2 regions of the Arthrobacter sp. Y3225209 genome follow, and region 1 is predicted to be linked to the other one. Evidence: predicted binding sites of a transcription regulator. Region 1 holds the regulator's gene; the other holds the start of a gene.
The links. The regulator Rex, encoded in region 1, represses fermentation and respiration genes when NADH is low (regulators of the CRP and FNR family bind a similar motif). The targets are predictions, from matches to a motif close to CTTGTGAANNNNTTCACAAG.

Region 1 (7,537 bases):
CCTCCGACGCCGGTTGGCTGCGGGCCTTCCACGCCGTCGTGCCGCAGCTCACCGAGGCCTTCGCCCCGGAAGTCATTGTCAGCCAGCACGGCTGCGACAGCCACACCGATGATCCGCTGACCAGCCTGCGGATCAGTGTCGAGGCGCAGCGGCAGGCCGCCCTGACCATCAGCGATCTGGCCGGCAGGCTGTGTGATGGGCGCTGGATCGCCACCGGCGGCGGCGGGTACAACGTGGCCTCGGTAGTGCCCCGCTCCTGGGCGCTCCTGATGTCGGTGGCCGTCAACGGCAAGGTGCGCCCGGCTACCCCGCTGCCCGCCGCCTGGCGCGATTATGTGCTGGAGAAGCACGGGGTCAGGTGCGGGGAGACGATGGGGGACGGGGTGGATCTCTGGTGGCGGTCCTGGGAAGTCGGATACGACCCCAATGATGAGATTGACCGGACCGTCATGTCCACGCGTAAGGAGTTGTTCCCGCTGCACGGGCTGGATCCCTGGTTTGATTAGACCCGCGTCACACCGGTATGCCGCGCCAGACATATGCGGTTAGGGTAATTCCCATGGTCTTTGACGATGTATTTGCAGTGATCGCGGAAGGAACGCGCCGGGAGATCCTGGGCGCCCTGCGTACGGGCGACAAATCGGTGGGAACACTGGTGGAGGAACTGGAGGTCAGCCAGCCCACCGTTTCCAAGCACCTGAAGGTGCTCCGCGAAGCCGGACTCGTCACCATGCGGGCCGAAGGCCAGCGGCGGTACTACTCCCTGCAGGCCGCGCCGCTGGAGGAGCTGGCGCTGTGGCTGCGCGCCTTCAGCCTGCCCTCCATGACGGAGCAGGCGCCCCGTCTGGCCGCCGTGTCCGCCGGTCCCGCACAGAGCGCCGCCGCTGCAGCTTCAAGTGCGCTGGTATCCGGTGCAGCCGAGCCCAGGCCGCTGCCGGTCGACGCCGGTGTCCACCTCGGCCGGACCGTGGGCCGTGCGGCAGAACGTGCCGCGGACCTTCTGGGCCAGCTGCCCAAGTTCCGCCGCCGCCGCCCGTAGGCGGGACTTTTGCGCGCCTTCGTTACGCCCCGCATCGCGCCTTGGCGGACGCGGTATTAGCGTAGTGCGTACCGGGGGAGAACCAGACGCATAAGGAGCAACAGCATATGGAACGTGTACTCACACGCGTGCGCGACGACGTATTCCGCCGGAATCCGGGCGAAACGGAGTTCCACCAGGCGGTGGTGGAAGTGTTCGACTCCCTCGCCCCCGTGCTCCGCAAGCATCCGGAGTTCGCCGAAGCAGCCATTCTGCAGCGGATCTGCGAGCCGGAACGGCAGATCATTTTCCGGGTGCCCTGGGTCGATGACAAGGGACAGGTCCAGATCAACCGCGGCTTCCGGGTGGAATTCAATTCAGCACTGGGCCCGTACAAGGGCGGGCTGCGCTTCCATCCGTCCGTTTACCTGGGCATCGTCAAGTTCCTCGGATTTGAACAGATTTTCAAGAATGCGCTGACCGGCATGCCCATCGGCGGAGGCAAAGGCGGTTCGGACTTTGATCCGCGCGGCAAATCCGACGCCGAAGTGATGCGTTTCTGCCAGTCCTTTATGACCGAGCTGTACCGGCACATCGGCGAATACACGGACGTCCCCGCCGGTGATATCGGTGTGGGCGGACGGGAGATCGGATACCTGTTCGGACAGTACAAGCGCATCACCAACCGGTACGAGTCCGGGGTTCTCACCGGCAAGGGCGTGAGCTGGGGAGGTTCCCTGGTCCGGCCGGAAGCCACCGGCTACGGTGCCGTGATGTTTGTGCAGGAGATGCTTAAGACCAAGGGCATGAGCCTTGACGGGCAGCGGGTTATTGTCTCCGGCTCAGGCAATGTGGCCATCAACGCCATTGATAAGGCGCAGATGCTCGGTGCCACCGTGGTGGCGTGTTCGGATTCCTCCGGTTACGTGGTGGATGAAAAAGGCATTGACGTGCCGCTGCTGCGCCAGATCAAGGAAACCGAGCGCGCACGGATCTCCGAATATGCGCAGCGCCGTGGTTCGCATGTGCGCTACGTGTCCGGCGGGTCCATCTGGGATGCAGGAGCCGGCGTCGCGCTGCCCTGCGCCACGCAGAACGAACTGAATGAAGATGATGCGCTGGCATTGATCAAATCCGGTGTGCGTGCGGTGGCTGAAGGTGCAAACATGCCCTGCACCCCTGCGGCCATCAGTGCGTTCCAAAGCGCCGGGGTGCTGTTCGGGCCGGGGAAGGCTGCCAATGCGGGCGGTGTCGCCACCTCGGCGCTGGAGATGCAGCAGAATGCCAGCCGGGATTCCTGGTCCTTCGAGCACACGGAGCGGCGGCTTAGCGAGATCATGGTCAACATCCATGAGCGCTGCGCCCGTACCGCCGAGGAATACGGGTCTCGCGGGGATTACGTGGTGGGTGCGAACATCAGCGGGTTCGTTAAAGTCGCGGACGCAATGCTGGCCCAGGGTGTGATCTAGGGTCTCTTCCGCCACTTGGCGGCTGACCCGGCGGGAGGAACTTCCACTATGGTTACTTCAGCCACTACAGTAGGGACAATACGGGGACATCTGTGACATACGTCGCCGGAAGTCCGGTGAAGTGTTTCCCCAAAAGATGTCCCTCAGCCTCAGGCGTTCCGCGAATGCCGCTGCTGCGGGCAGCAGCTTAATGAGCAAAGGAACAGGAATAGATGGCAGACGAGGGGAACTTCTCGGATGTGCGGTTTCTGACGGTGTCGGAAGTCGCCGACGTCATGCGTGTTTCGAAGATGACGGTGTATCGGCTGGTCCACTCCGGTGACCTGCCTGCTGTCCGCTTCGGACGCTCCTACCGGGTGCCGGAGTCGGCAGTCCAGAAGGTGCTGCGTGACGCGGTCATAGACCGGCGGTCAGACACGGCCTAGCCGTGACGCTGCACGTATCCCGCCGTTCCGGCGCTCAGGCTCCCGCTGTCAATTTCTGCAGCAACGAAGCTGTACCCTGTTAAGGAACGTTTTCAATCGCAAGTAACTGCCGGTGTCCAACCCCTGCGCCCACGGCTGCAGGGAGAGGATCCCGGTGACTCCTAATAGTTTGTGAGGACTCTGTGGGTTCAGTAATCAAGAAGCGCCGCAAGCGTATGGCCAAGAAGAAGCACCGTAAACTGCTTCGCAAGACCCGTCACCAGCGTCGCAATAAGAAGTAATAACTTCTTCTCAGCGACCGCAGTCAGTTGCCGGCCCTGCCCCGCGCAGGATCCGTGCAACTGCGCAAGAGCCCGTCAGTCCCTTGTGGATAGGCGGGCTCCGGTTTTTAAGCCCCGCGCCGTCGGTGGACCACTCACGGAGATGCCACCGCTAAGCGCGGGACGGGAGCAGGCCCAGACCCGAACGGTTAGCGCGAACGGACCCAGCCCAGGCCGCGCCACAGGCCGTAGGCCGCTCCGGCGACTGTGGCCGATTTCAGGCCCAGGGTCGCGGCACGGCGGCCGGAACGGAAGTCATAGATGGGCCAGTTGCGGTCCCGGGCGTGGCGGCGGAGCCGGGCGTCCGGATTGATGGCTACGGGATGGCCCACCAGGCTCAGCAGCGGCACGTCGTTATAGGAGTCGCTGTAGGCCCAGCAGTTCTGCAGGTCCAGCCCTTCCTTCTCTGCCAGGGCCCGGACACCGGCTGCCTTCGCCGGGCCGTGCAGGAACTCGCCCACAAGGCGGCCGGTATACAGCCCGTCGGTGACCTCGCTGACCGTGCCCAGGGCGCCGGTGAGGTTCAGCCGGGAAGCGATGACGGAGGCAACCTCCACGGGTGTGCCGGTGACCAGCCAGACCGGCCGGCCGGACTTCATATGCTGTTCGGTCAGGGCACGGGTGCCGGGCCAGATCTTCGAGACAATCATCTCGTCATAGACTTCTTCGCCGAGCGTCCGGACATCTTCCGAGGACAGGCCGACGGCGAAGGCCAGCGCGGCGTCCCGAACGGAATGGACGTCCTTCAGGTTCTCGCCCTGCAGGATGAAGCGCAGTTGTTTCCGGGCGAAGCCCGCGGCTTCGCGGAGGGTAAAGACTTTGCGCTGGTACATCTTGCGGCCGACGTGGAAAAGGCTTGCTCCGCGCATGAGCGTGTTGTCGACGTCGAAGAAGGCGGCCTCACCCGGTCTGCCTGCCGCGCCAGTGGTTCCGTTGGCTCGGACAGCAGTGGATCGGGGCATAATCCGAGTCTACGCAAAACGCGGCCCGAGCGCGGAAAAACGGGACTTTGGGGCTATTTTGGATTCATGAGTGAATCCGCAGCACCGGAAGTTGTCCTCCTGACCAGGCCGGGCTGCCACCTGTGCGAAGATGCCCGGCTGGTGCTTCAGCGTGTGGGGCAGGATCTGGGAGTTGCCTGGCAGGAGCGCAGCGCGGATGACGAGCCTGAACTGGCCGCCCGCTTTGGCGAAGAGATTCCCGTGCTCTTCATTGACGGCATCCAACGTGATTTCTGGACCATCGACGAGACGCGGCTGCGGCGCCTTCTGGAGGCGTGATGGATCCTGACGACGCCCGTTCCGGCGAAGCCGCCGGGTTGCAGCCCGTAGCAGCCGGCCCTGGCAGGCCAGCGGCCGGCACGGCAGGGTCAAAGAGGCATATTCCGCCGGCTTCCCTGGCCCGCCTCACCATCTACCTGCGGGCCCTGTCCGTGATGCTGACCGACGGCATTGAGCGGGTTTCCTCGGAGGAACTCGCCGAAGCAGCTGGCGTGAATTCCCCGATGCTGCGTAAGGATCTGTCCTATCTGGGCTCCTACGGAACCCGAGGAGTGGGATATGACGTCTCCTACCTGAGCGGACAGATATCCGCTGCTCTGGGGCTGACCCTGAACTGGCGGGTGGCCATTGTCGGTGCCGGCAACCTTGGCCGCGCCCTGGCCGGGTACCCCGGGTTTGGCACACGGGGTTTCGAGGTGGTGGCCCTGTTCGACGCGGATCAGACGATGATTGGCCAGGAAGTCGGCGGGCTGAAGATCCGGCCCGTTTCCGCGTTGGAAGCGGAGCTCGAGAAGACCGAGGCGAATATGGCGGTTCTTTCGGTGCCTGCCGAGGTTGCGCAGGAGCTCTGTGACCGGTTGGTTGCTTCAGGAATTACCAGCATCCTCAGTTTTGCTCCCGTGGTGCTTCAGGCTCCCAAGAATGTCCAGATCCGCAAAGTGGACATGGCCACGGAGCTGCAGATCCTCGCCTATCACGCGCAGCGGGCCCAGGTATCGGAGATCGCATCGGATGCCCGCGCCCGCCTGGCACGCTAGCTGCTGCGGCGTATGCTGCCTGTCTGCAGGCTGCGCGGACGGAACCAGGGTGCCGCTCCCTTTGTGAACGTTGCCACCGCCCCGGCCGCGGCGAGGCACGCCGCGGCGAGCTGCCATCCCGTGCCCAGGTTGATGCAGTACAAAAGCGCGACAGCGGCCAGCGCGGCGGAGGCCACCCGCGCCCACCGGCGTTTGTCCCGGACCAAGGAGGCAAGCAGCATCGCAATCCCGAAAATCACCACTGCGTAGGCGACGTCCACGGCCGCAAGGATCCGGCCATACAGGGATGCGTTGAAGCCGTAGCGCTCCAACAGGCCTAGATACGGCGGCAGGGTGTCACTGCCCGGGAGCCGTGCAACGGCCGCCAGCGTGGCCATCAGGTTCATAATGCCCGCGCCGGCGATCAGGGCATACGCGGCAACTATGACCGGAACGGGGTTGCCGGTATGGGCCGGAAGCCTGCGTTGCAGGCTGCGCGCCACGGCAACGACCCGCGTCGATGCCGCGCTGGCGCCGGCATGAACCCGCGCGGCTCCGGTGCGGGCAGTGTTGGACGCGCGTACGGCAGCTGTATGGGCACCTGCACGGACGCGGATGGCCCCGGCGTGGACGTGGTTGGCGGTGGTGCGTGCACCGGTCTGGACCCGGACAGCTCCTGCACGGGCGGTGTTGGAGGTGCGGACGGCAGCTGTGTGGGCGCCGTCCCGGACACGGACGGCTCCGGCGTGGACGTGGTTGGCGGTGGTGCGTGCGCCGGCCTGGACTTTAGCGGCTCCGGCGCGGGCGGTGTTGGAGGTGCGGACGGAGGCTGCGTGGGCGCCGTCCCGGACGCGGACGCCTCCGGCGTGGACGTGATTTACGGTGGTGCGTGCGCCGGCCTGGACTTTAGCGGCTCCGGCGCGGGCAGTGTTGGAGGTGCGGACGGAGGCTGCGTGGGCACCGGCCTGGACCCGGACAGCTCCTGCACGGGCGGTGTTGGAGGTGCGGACGGAGGCTGCGTGGGCGCCGTCCCGGACGCGGACGGCTCCGGCGTGGACGTGGTTGGCGGTGGTGCGTGCACCGGCCTGGACCCGGGCCGTCCCGGCCCGGGCGGTGCCGCGGCCCCACAGATACGCAGCACGCGCTCCCTCGCGGAACCACGCGTAGGCACTACCCAGCCCGGCCCCAACCCAGGTAAAAGCCGCATGCAGCCCGGTCCGGAACCAGGCGAAGGCTGAGCGCAGTCCCGCGCCGATCCAGACGAAAGCGGCCCCCAGGCCTGCACCAAACCAGAGGAATGCAGTGCGTGGTCCACCGGCCGGCCAATCCGGCAGTACAGGTTCAGTCCGCTCCGGAGCGGCAGGAGGCCGTTTTTCCCCATCTACCGGTGTCCGAAGGTGGAGCGGGCGCCTCACGGCCAGGACACCTTCCCGGTCGCGCGCGGGAAGAGCGGGAGGATCGTGCTGCTGCGGCGCGTGGGGGAGTGGGGTGTCCTCCGCCGGCGTCTGGGAGTTGGGTGCTTGAGGGTTCGGAAGCAGTGCGGCCATGGTCATCCTTCACAGCGGAACGGCGCCCTCCGGTGAACTTGGCTCTCACCGGGGGAGGACATAACGCTACGCGGGCATAACCGACATGTGACCCCTCCGGGCTGCTTCCCGGGCCTGCGGAGGTGAAAACTCTCCATCGCCCTTTTGAGTTGTTTTGGCGACCGGCACCGTCAGTACGGGTAGGGCGGTGCAGAACGGAAGTATGGTCTTGACGCGGGCAGATAGAGCAGCACAATCCCGGCGATCCCCAGCAGGCTGGAGAGCAGCGCCAGGAAGCCCAGGGGGGAGCTGAAATACGTGCCGGCGGTGGTGACGATGCTGATCAGGGAGAAGGCGGCAAAGACGGTTCCCAGGATGCGGGCCCAGTTCTTTCCACGCCGCACCATCAGCCCGATCAGAATGTAGAAGCCCAGGCCGATCACGGCTACCACAATGCCAAACGAGACGAGAAAGGAATTGACGCTCTGGCCATCCATTCCGCCGTCCGTGATGGTCTGCTGCTCCTCGGGAGTCAGCAAGGACGGAAGGTCGAACGAGGTAATGACATTGTTGATGAAGCTCAGGGCACCGGCAGCCAAAATGAGCCAGGACCCGATAAGCACCTCGCGGGGCGCCGGACCCTTTGCAGGCTTGGCGGGGAAAGACGGTGAGACGTACCCGGATGGCTGGGCGGCCTGATAGCCGTAGGGGCCTGAAGCGTATTGGCCATATTGGGGCTCCGGCCGGTTTCCAATAGTGTTT
Region 2 (7,537 bases), on a different contig from region 1:
CTGAGGGAACAGCTGGCGTCCACTTCCCAGTACGGCGCAAAGTTCACCCCCGAGGAAGCCGACTACGCCATTGAGAACCTGAAGTAGTCAGGGCCTGGAACAGGCTGCATACGCAAAAGGGACCTCCCCTGGCCGGGAGGTCCCTTTTGCGTATTTTTGCGGAGGGTAATGACTCGGAACTACAGAGCGGGACCCTGCCCGGCCTTGCCCTGCCACAGGGCATCAAACGGCGCATTCGAGGAGACCCGGTTGCGGATACCTTCGGTCACGAAGGCCTTGGCGGTCTTTGCCGCTTCCAGCGGGGTGGCGCCCTTGCCCAGTTCGGCGGTAATGGCGGCAGCGAGGGTGCAGCCGGCGCCGCTGACAGCTACATCGCCCACCTTGGGCGCGCGCAGCACCTCCATGGTTTCACCGTCGTAGAACACGTCGACGGCGTCGTCGCCTTCCATCCGCACACCGCCCTTGGCCAGCACTACGGCGCCGCTGGCCTCGTGGATGCGCCGGGCCGCTTCCTTCAGGTCCTCAACGGTCTCGATGGAATCCATGCCGGAAAGGGACATGGATTCGAAGTGGTTGGGGGTCACGAAGGTTGCCAGCGGAAGGATCTGGGCCTTGAGTGCCTGGTCCGTGTCCAGGGCCGCGCCGGGTTCCTGGCCCTTGCAGATGAGAACCGGGTCCAGCACCAGGTTTTTCCAGTCCTGGGCCTGCAGTGCCTTGGCAACGACGTCGATGGTTGCCGGGGTGCCGAGCATGCCGATTTTGACGGTATCCAGGTCATAGGCCGTAGTAATGGCCTCGAGCTGGTCCGCGATGACCTGCGGATCCACCGGCACGAAGCGGTGGTTCCAGGAGTCCTTCGGGTCGAAGGACACAATGCAGGTCAGGGCCGTGATCCCGTAAACGCCCAGTTCCTGGAACGTCTTCAGATCGGCCTGGGCACCGGCACCGCCGGTGGCCTCGGAACCGGCAATGGTCAGCGTGACGGCCGGAGCTGTGGCCGCGGAAGAGTGTGTGTTTGCAGACATGGGTCCATCTTCCACCCAAAACGGGAGAAGCTGCCACCCGTCCGCTATGCGCTGACGGCACGCCGCCGGCGCGTGCCGTGACGGCACACCTGCCGCTGCCGCCGCCGTCGTTCGGTTACGGATCCCGGCGGATGCCGCGCAGCAGCGAGACCACGTCCTCCACGATGTTCCGGACCACGGGAAGCCGGGACAGGATAACGAGTTTGGCGATCAGCGGGGCAAGGTTCGCAGCCAGCCGGTGGGAGCGCCGCTGCCCGGGGGAATGGTCATAGACCCAGAACAGGCTGATGCCCATGTGGACAAGCCAGAGGAGTTCAGGCAGGTCATCGCGGATGGCCAGCGGCGGCTGCGGCCGGGCGCTGGTAACCGCCTGGCGGAAAAGGGCAATGGACTTCCCGCGTCCGACGGCGGCGTCGGCCTGGCGGTTCGGTGCCATGGCATCGCGCAGGAAGTGTGCCCCGAAGGCGTGGTAAGGCTCAAGGGTGGTCAGCCAGGTGCCCAGGATGACCGCGAGGTTCTCGCCGAGGTTCTGTCCCTCGCGGATCAGCGGCAGGGCCAGGGACCGGTGCTCATCCTGCAGTGAGCGGTACAGCTCGTGGATGAGGTCATCCTTGGAACGGAAATAGTAGTAGGCGTTGCCCACGGAGACGCCCGCCTCCAATGCGATGGTGCGCATGGTGGTTTTTTCGTAGCCCTGGCGAGTGAACAGGTGCAGCGCGGTATCGATGAGGAGCCGGCGCGTCTGTTCGCTCTTGACGGTGACGGCCAATGATGCTCCCTTATGCAGTATTTCCAGCGTTCAGTAGACCACAGTTTTGAACACGTTCAAAAAGCGGTACCGGATGGGGAAATATACGCCGGAGCGGACGGGCGGCCGGACATGGCAGAATGGATGCGGCCCTGCGGGGCTGCCCGGGGCAGCGGGCACAGTGCTAATACAGCCGGCGGACGCCAGGCGAACCACTACCGAAACGGAAATGCCATGACTGCACAGCCACGGGCAGCTGCAAAAACCCCTGCAATCTACGCCTCCCGCGGGAGCTCCCAGTATGACCTGATCCTCACGCTGATGTGCGTGGTGATTGTCATTTCCAACATCGGCGCCAGCAAGGGCGTGCACTTTGACCTGCCGGGCGGTTTGGAGATTGTCACCGACGGCGGGTTCTTCCTGTTCCCGCTGGCGTACATCCTCGGCGACGTGGTGTCCGAGGTGTACGGCTTTAAGGCTGCCCGCCGTGCGATCTTCACCGGATTCGGCATGGCGCTGCTCGCCGTCGTCAGTTTCGCGATCATCATTGCGCTGCCCGGTTTCGATGATGCCTACGGGCAGGAAAAGCAGGCCGCGCTGGAGGTGGCGCTGGGCCCGGTCTGGCAGATAGTGCTGGCCAGCCTGCTCGGGTTCCTTGCGGGCCAGCTGCTGAACTCGCTGGTGCTGGTGCGGATGAAGGAACGGTTCCGGGAAAAAGCCCTGGCCGGACGGCTGATGGCCTCCACCGGTGTGGGGGAGTTCGCGGACACCCTGATTTTCTGCGCCGTGGCGGCACCGGTGATCGGGATTACCGACGCCGCCGGGTTCCTGAACTACGTGATCTTCGGATTCCTTTACAAAACCCTGGTCGAGTTCCTGTTTGTGCCCGTCACCGCCGCCGTCATCAAGGTCATCAAGCGGCGTGAACCAACGTACGCCGCCCCTGAGCTGGAGCCCGCGGCCGGGCGCTAGGCTCCGAATACGGCTCTCCCGGGGCCTGCCCTGCCGGGGAGAAATCCGTCCCGTGATGTGCAAGGGTAGGGGAACGCACGCGTTTACCTTCACCGATACGGCGGGAGCAAAAGCATGAGCAACGGCATGAACACTGAAGAACCGGTTTCCAACCCCGGCGCCAAGGCAGCAGATGAAAACCTGGCAGGCACCCGGGATGAATTCAACGACGAGGTCACGAAGGCACTGATCGAGGAATCCCGCGAGGATTCCAGCCCCGGTGATACCGAGCGTGATTCCCAATCCGCCCTCGAAGAGGACGAAGACACCCTGGCAAAGCCGGACAATTCATAACCGCCTCATGCCCGGCTTTTTCGAATAATCCACAGGAGGACACAGTGCCCCAGGACAAAGATTTCGAACACAACGAGACCAAGGCTGAGGAACAGCTGCAGATAGTTGATCCGCCGGTTCCCGGACAGGACGAGGACGCAGAAAGCGGCCAGCAGCAGGCAGGCCACGCGGACGGTTCCCCGACGGGCGGCGCGGAGGATCCAGGCGCTGAACGGCAGAACCCGACGGATGAGCCGGACCAGGACAACGAGCCGCTGCCCCGGGCCTGGAACTAGCCTGCCGGGTAAACCCCGGTGCCAGGTGCTGCAGCGGCAGGGAACCTACGTGCCGCTGTAGTACTTGCCCAGGACCTCGGCCTTGAAGTCGAAGAACGTCCCGTCCTCAATGGACAGCCGGGCATCGTCCACCAGCTTCACGGTGAAGCGCTCATTGTGGATGGAGATCAGCGTGTGGGAGACCATCTCGTTGGCCTTGAACAGGTGCTGGATGTACGCCCGGGTGTAGTGGGTGCAGGTGTAGCAGTCGCAGCCGTCCACCAGCGGACCGAAGTCCTTCTTGTACTTCGCGTTGGAGAGGTTCTTGCGCCCGTACGGGGTGTAGAAGGCAGAGTTGCGGGCCACCCGGGTGGGGGAGACACAGTCAAAGGTATCGGCGCCGTTCTCGATGGCGGTGAAGATGTCATCCGGCTCGGAGATGCCCAGCAGGTGGCGGGGCTTGTTCTCCGGCAGCTCTTCCGTGCACCAGCGGACAATGGTGCCGAGGTTTTCCTTCTCGAAGGCACCGCCCAGGCCGAAGCCGTCAAAGTCCATGGCACCCAGATCGCGGGCAGCCTTGCGCCGCAGATCCTCATACTGGGCGCCCTGCAGGACCCCGAACAGGGCCTGGTAGGGCTTGCCGACGCGTTCCTCGGTGAGCCGAGCGTGTTCGGCCAGGCACCGCAGCGCCCACAGCCGGGTCCGCTCCAGGGACATTTCCTGGTAGCCGCGCGAGTTCATCAGCGTGGTCAGCTCATCAAAGGCGAACATGATGTCCGCACCGATTTTGTGCTGCACCTGCATCGAAATCTCGGGGCTGAACCGGTGCTTATCCCCGTTCAGGTGCGACTTGAACCAGACGCCGTCGTCGTCAATATGCGCGAGCCGTTCCTTGCCGGGCGCGACGTCGTCGTCCGCACCGGTGGCATGCGTGGTGCCGTCGGCGTTCATATTGATGACCTTCTTGAACCCGGCGCCCAGGCTCATGACCTGGAAACCGCCCGAATCGGTGAAGGTGGGGCCGGACCAGTTCATGAACTTCCCCAGGCCGCCGGCCTCGTCCAGGATGTCCGGGCCGGGCTGCAGGTACAGGTGGTAGGCGTTGGCCAGCACCGCCTGGGCCCCCAGGTCCGCCACGGACTCCGGCAGGACGGCCTTCACCGTGGCTTTGGTACCCACGGCAATAAACGCCGGCGTCTTGATCTCGCCATGCGGGGTGGAGATGGTGCCGGTCCGGCCCTGGAAGCCGCCTCCGTTCGCCTCTACGCGGGCATCTGCCGCTGCCGGAGCGGTTTCGCGCAGGCGCTTACCGAGGGTGAAGGAGAAGGCTGAGGAAGACACCCTTCCATTTTGCCCTACCCCCGGGGCGCCGAGTGCCGCAGCCCGGGGCTGGGAGGTTCACCACATTTATTCAGGCCTGCCATAAGGCGGCGATACGTTGGACGGCGGAAGTAAAACTCCACAGAGACCAGGGCCCGTCACGGATAACCCCGACGCCGAACAACAGGAAAGGCAGCAGCTACAGCTTTGACGCACCTGCAGGAGATGTTCAGGATGGGGCCGGCACACAACGATCACCACGCGGCGGTCCGCTGTGCCGTCGGCATTGGCCTGCCGCTGCTCCTGGTGCTGTTCCTGGGGCGGATAGACCTGGCCATCTTTGCAAGCTTCGGTGCGTTCACCGGGATCTACGGGCGGAACGAACCGCACCGCCAGCGCCTGGGCCATCAGGGCCGGGCCGGCGCCCTGATGCTGGCGGTCATCCTGGCGGCTGCACTGTGCGCACGCCTGGACCTGGATGCCTGGGGCACCGTGGTGGGCACTACCCTCGTTGCCGGGCTGGGAACCGTGGCCACCGGTTTCTGGCGGCTGCGGCCGGCGGGATCGCTGTTCCATATCTTCGCCTTTGCAGCCATCTCCTCCGTGCCCAACCAGCCGCCGGTCTGGCAGGGCATGCTCACCGCAGTGCTGACCGTGTCCTTTTCCATCCTGGTTGGCCAGTCCGGGATGTTCCTGAAAAAGTACCGGACCGCCTGGGACAAACCCGCACGGCCGCGGTTCTCCGCTGCCCAGCGGCGGTTCATCTATCTTGACGGGCTGCAGTATGCCGTGGCCGCCTCGCTGGCCGGCTCCATTGCCACCCTGCTGGGGATCGGCCACAACTACTGGGCCATGGTCGCGGCCACCGTTCCGCTGGTGGGCCAGACCGTACGGCACCGGGTCTACCGGGGCCTGCAGCGCATCCTGGGGACGTTCGGCGGCCTGCTGCTGACCGCACTGATCCTGCTGCCCGGACTGGAACCGTGGCAGATGGTCCTGGTTATCGCGGCCTGCCAGTTCGGCGCGGAAATGTTCATCGCCCGCCAATACGCCCTGGCCCAGGTGGTGGTGACGCCGCTGGCCCTGGTCAGCACCGAGCTGGCCCACCCGAGCAATCCGATGCACCTGCTGCAGGACCGCGGCATTGAAACACTGATCGGCGCCGCCGTCGGCATGGCCGTTGTGCTGGCCATGCACCTGCGCCGGAAACACCTGCGCCGCGGTGCGCCGGGGCCGCTGAACTAGCCCCGGACGGCGATCAGTTCGGTACGGATCCGGCGCTCGAGTTCGGCGTCGGAAAGGGTCTGCGACCCGCCGTGGGCACGCAGGTACAGCAGCGAGTTCAGGCGCAGGATCCGCCATTCCCGCTCACTGTCCGCGTTGCCGGCCTCGGCCGCCCGGTGGATCTCCCGGTCATACAGGTTCGGCTCGTTCAGCTGCCGCTGCAGCAGCTCGGCGGCCAGCTTGGCCTTCAGCGGATCCGTTTCGGAGGCGTCCGCCGCGCGGACCGCCTGGCTGTAGGCGGCGGCACTCTCGTCGTCGCCGGCCTCATGGGTGATGTGCGCAGCGAGCGCCAGAGTGCCCTGGATCCAGTTCCAGCGCCCGAAGTTCCCGTCGAAGGGCAGCCCGGTGATGATGTTGCAGACCTTCAGGGCGTTTTCCGCATCGCCGAGGTCCACAAACAGGAGATGCGCCAGATCACGCACGTCCTGCAGGTTGCTGCCGGACTTCACGTTCAGTCCGCGTTCCAGCCGGGAGGTGATCTCCTGTACTGCCGCATTCTCCGGATGGGCAGCCGCGGCAGTGGAGAGGATCTCCGCCGCGTTGTCCTCTTCGGACGGGATCCGGCGGACGGCGTCCGACGGCGAGCCCTCGGGTGCCGGAGCCAGCACCCGGACCGAGGAGGCGTACGCCAGGCGCACGCTTTCCCCGTCCTCAAGCTTCACGATGACCAGCGCCGGAGTGCCGAAGTCATCATCCTCCAGGCTGGTGCCCGCCACTGGAGCCAGCGGTGCGGCGGCGCCGTCGCCCGGGACCAGCTGCTGCCCGGGGGAAAGCAGCTCCGCATTGACCCGGAATGTATACGATTCCGGCTGGCTCTCAGACATGGCGATTCCTTCGTGGTTGGACCTCGGCTCCCCAAAGCCCCCATTATATAAAGCTCTGGTTACGCCGCTCAGCGGCCCCATCCGGCCGAGGCGAGGGCCTGACGGAGCAGGTCGCCGCGGCCGCCGGAGAACTCGGCATAGATTTCCGGACTCAGGGCTTCCTCCGGAGTGAGCCAGGACAGTTCCAGGGCATCCTGGCGCGGACTGCACTCACCGGTCACCGGAATCAGGTAGGCCAGGGCCACGGCATGTTGGCGTTCGTCCGTCAGCCCGCTTTGCGACGGCGACGGGAAGAACTCGGCGACGGCGAACGGCACCAGGGTGGGCGGCAGCTGCGGGAGGGCAAGCGGCCCAAGATCCTTTTCCAGGTGGCGCAGCAGGGCGCCCCGGATGGTCTCCCGGTACATCACGCGCCCGGACACGAAGGAACGCACCATCCGGCCTTCGGGCGTGGCCTGCAGCAGCAGCCCGACTTCCGTGACGTAGCCCAGCGGGTCGCAGCGGACCGGCACTGCTTCCACGTAAACCATGGGGAGCCGCTGCCTGGCTTCATAGAGGTCTTCCTCGGAGAGCCAGCCTGGATAGGGATCAGGAGTACGAACGTTCATAGGAGTGTTCTACCCCAAAGCCCCCGCACCCGTCATTCGGCACGCTGGGCTTCGGCCATCGGCTGAACCGGTGCGGAACCGCACCGGACGCTTCCCGCCCCCTCCGCCGGTGCCTAGACTTGGGCCATGACACGGGAGTTTCCCGAGCTCCTCCTGCCGGACGCGGGGG

Region 2: the regulator Rex is predicted to act here: its motif matches at 1,838-1,857, upstream of AC5RVB_RS12690 (queuosine precursor transporter).

The regions. Positions count from the first base shown of each region.
Region 1 is NZ_JBNHFW010000028.1:10,464-18,000, forward strand. It holds gene AC5RVB_RS13850 (acetoin utilization protein AcuC) at 1-506, shown strand, start outside; gene AC5RVB_RS13855 (ArsR/SmtB family transcription factor) at 560-1,039, shown strand; gene gdhA (NADP-specific glutamate dehydrogenase) at 1,147-2,487, shown strand; gene AC5RVB_RS13865 (helix-turn-helix domain-containing protein) at 2,700-2,912, shown strand; gene AC5RVB_RS13870 (30S ribosomal protein bS22) at 3,095-3,193, shown strand; gene AC5RVB_RS13875 (HAD family hydrolase) at 3,382-4,194, opposite strand; gene AC5RVB_RS13880 (glutaredoxin family protein) at 4,261-4,512, shown strand; gene AC5RVB_RS13885 (redox-sensing transcriptional repressor Rex) at 4,512-5,270, shown strand; gene AC5RVB_RS13890 (hypothetical protein) at 5,267-6,664, opposite strand; gene AC5RVB_RS13895 (hypothetical protein) at 6,967-7,537, opposite strand, start outside.
Region 2 is NZ_JBNHFW010000023.1:31,927-39,463, reverse strand. It holds gene AC5RVB_RS12705 (Ltp family lipoprotein) at 1-87, shown strand, start outside; gene thiD (bifunctional hydroxymethylpyrimidine kinase/phosphomethylpyrimidine kinase) at 180-1,025, opposite strand; gene AC5RVB_RS12695 (TetR/AcrR family transcriptional regulator) at 1,141-1,794, opposite strand; gene AC5RVB_RS12690 (queuosine precursor transporter) at 2,008-2,745, shown strand; gene AC5RVB_RS12685 (hypothetical protein) at 2,860-3,078, shown strand; gene AC5RVB_RS12680 (hypothetical protein) at 3,123-3,353, shown strand; gene tgt (tRNA guanosine(34) transglycosylase Tgt) at 3,399-4,673, opposite strand; gene AC5RVB_RS12670 (FUSC family protein) at 4,860-5,897, shown strand; gene AC5RVB_RS12665 (DUF6707 family protein) at 5,894-6,760, opposite strand; gene AC5RVB_RS12660 (NUDIX hydrolase family protein) at 6,829-7,368, opposite strand; gene AC5RVB_RS12655 (YdeI/OmpD-associated family protein) at 7,495-7,537, shown strand, end outside.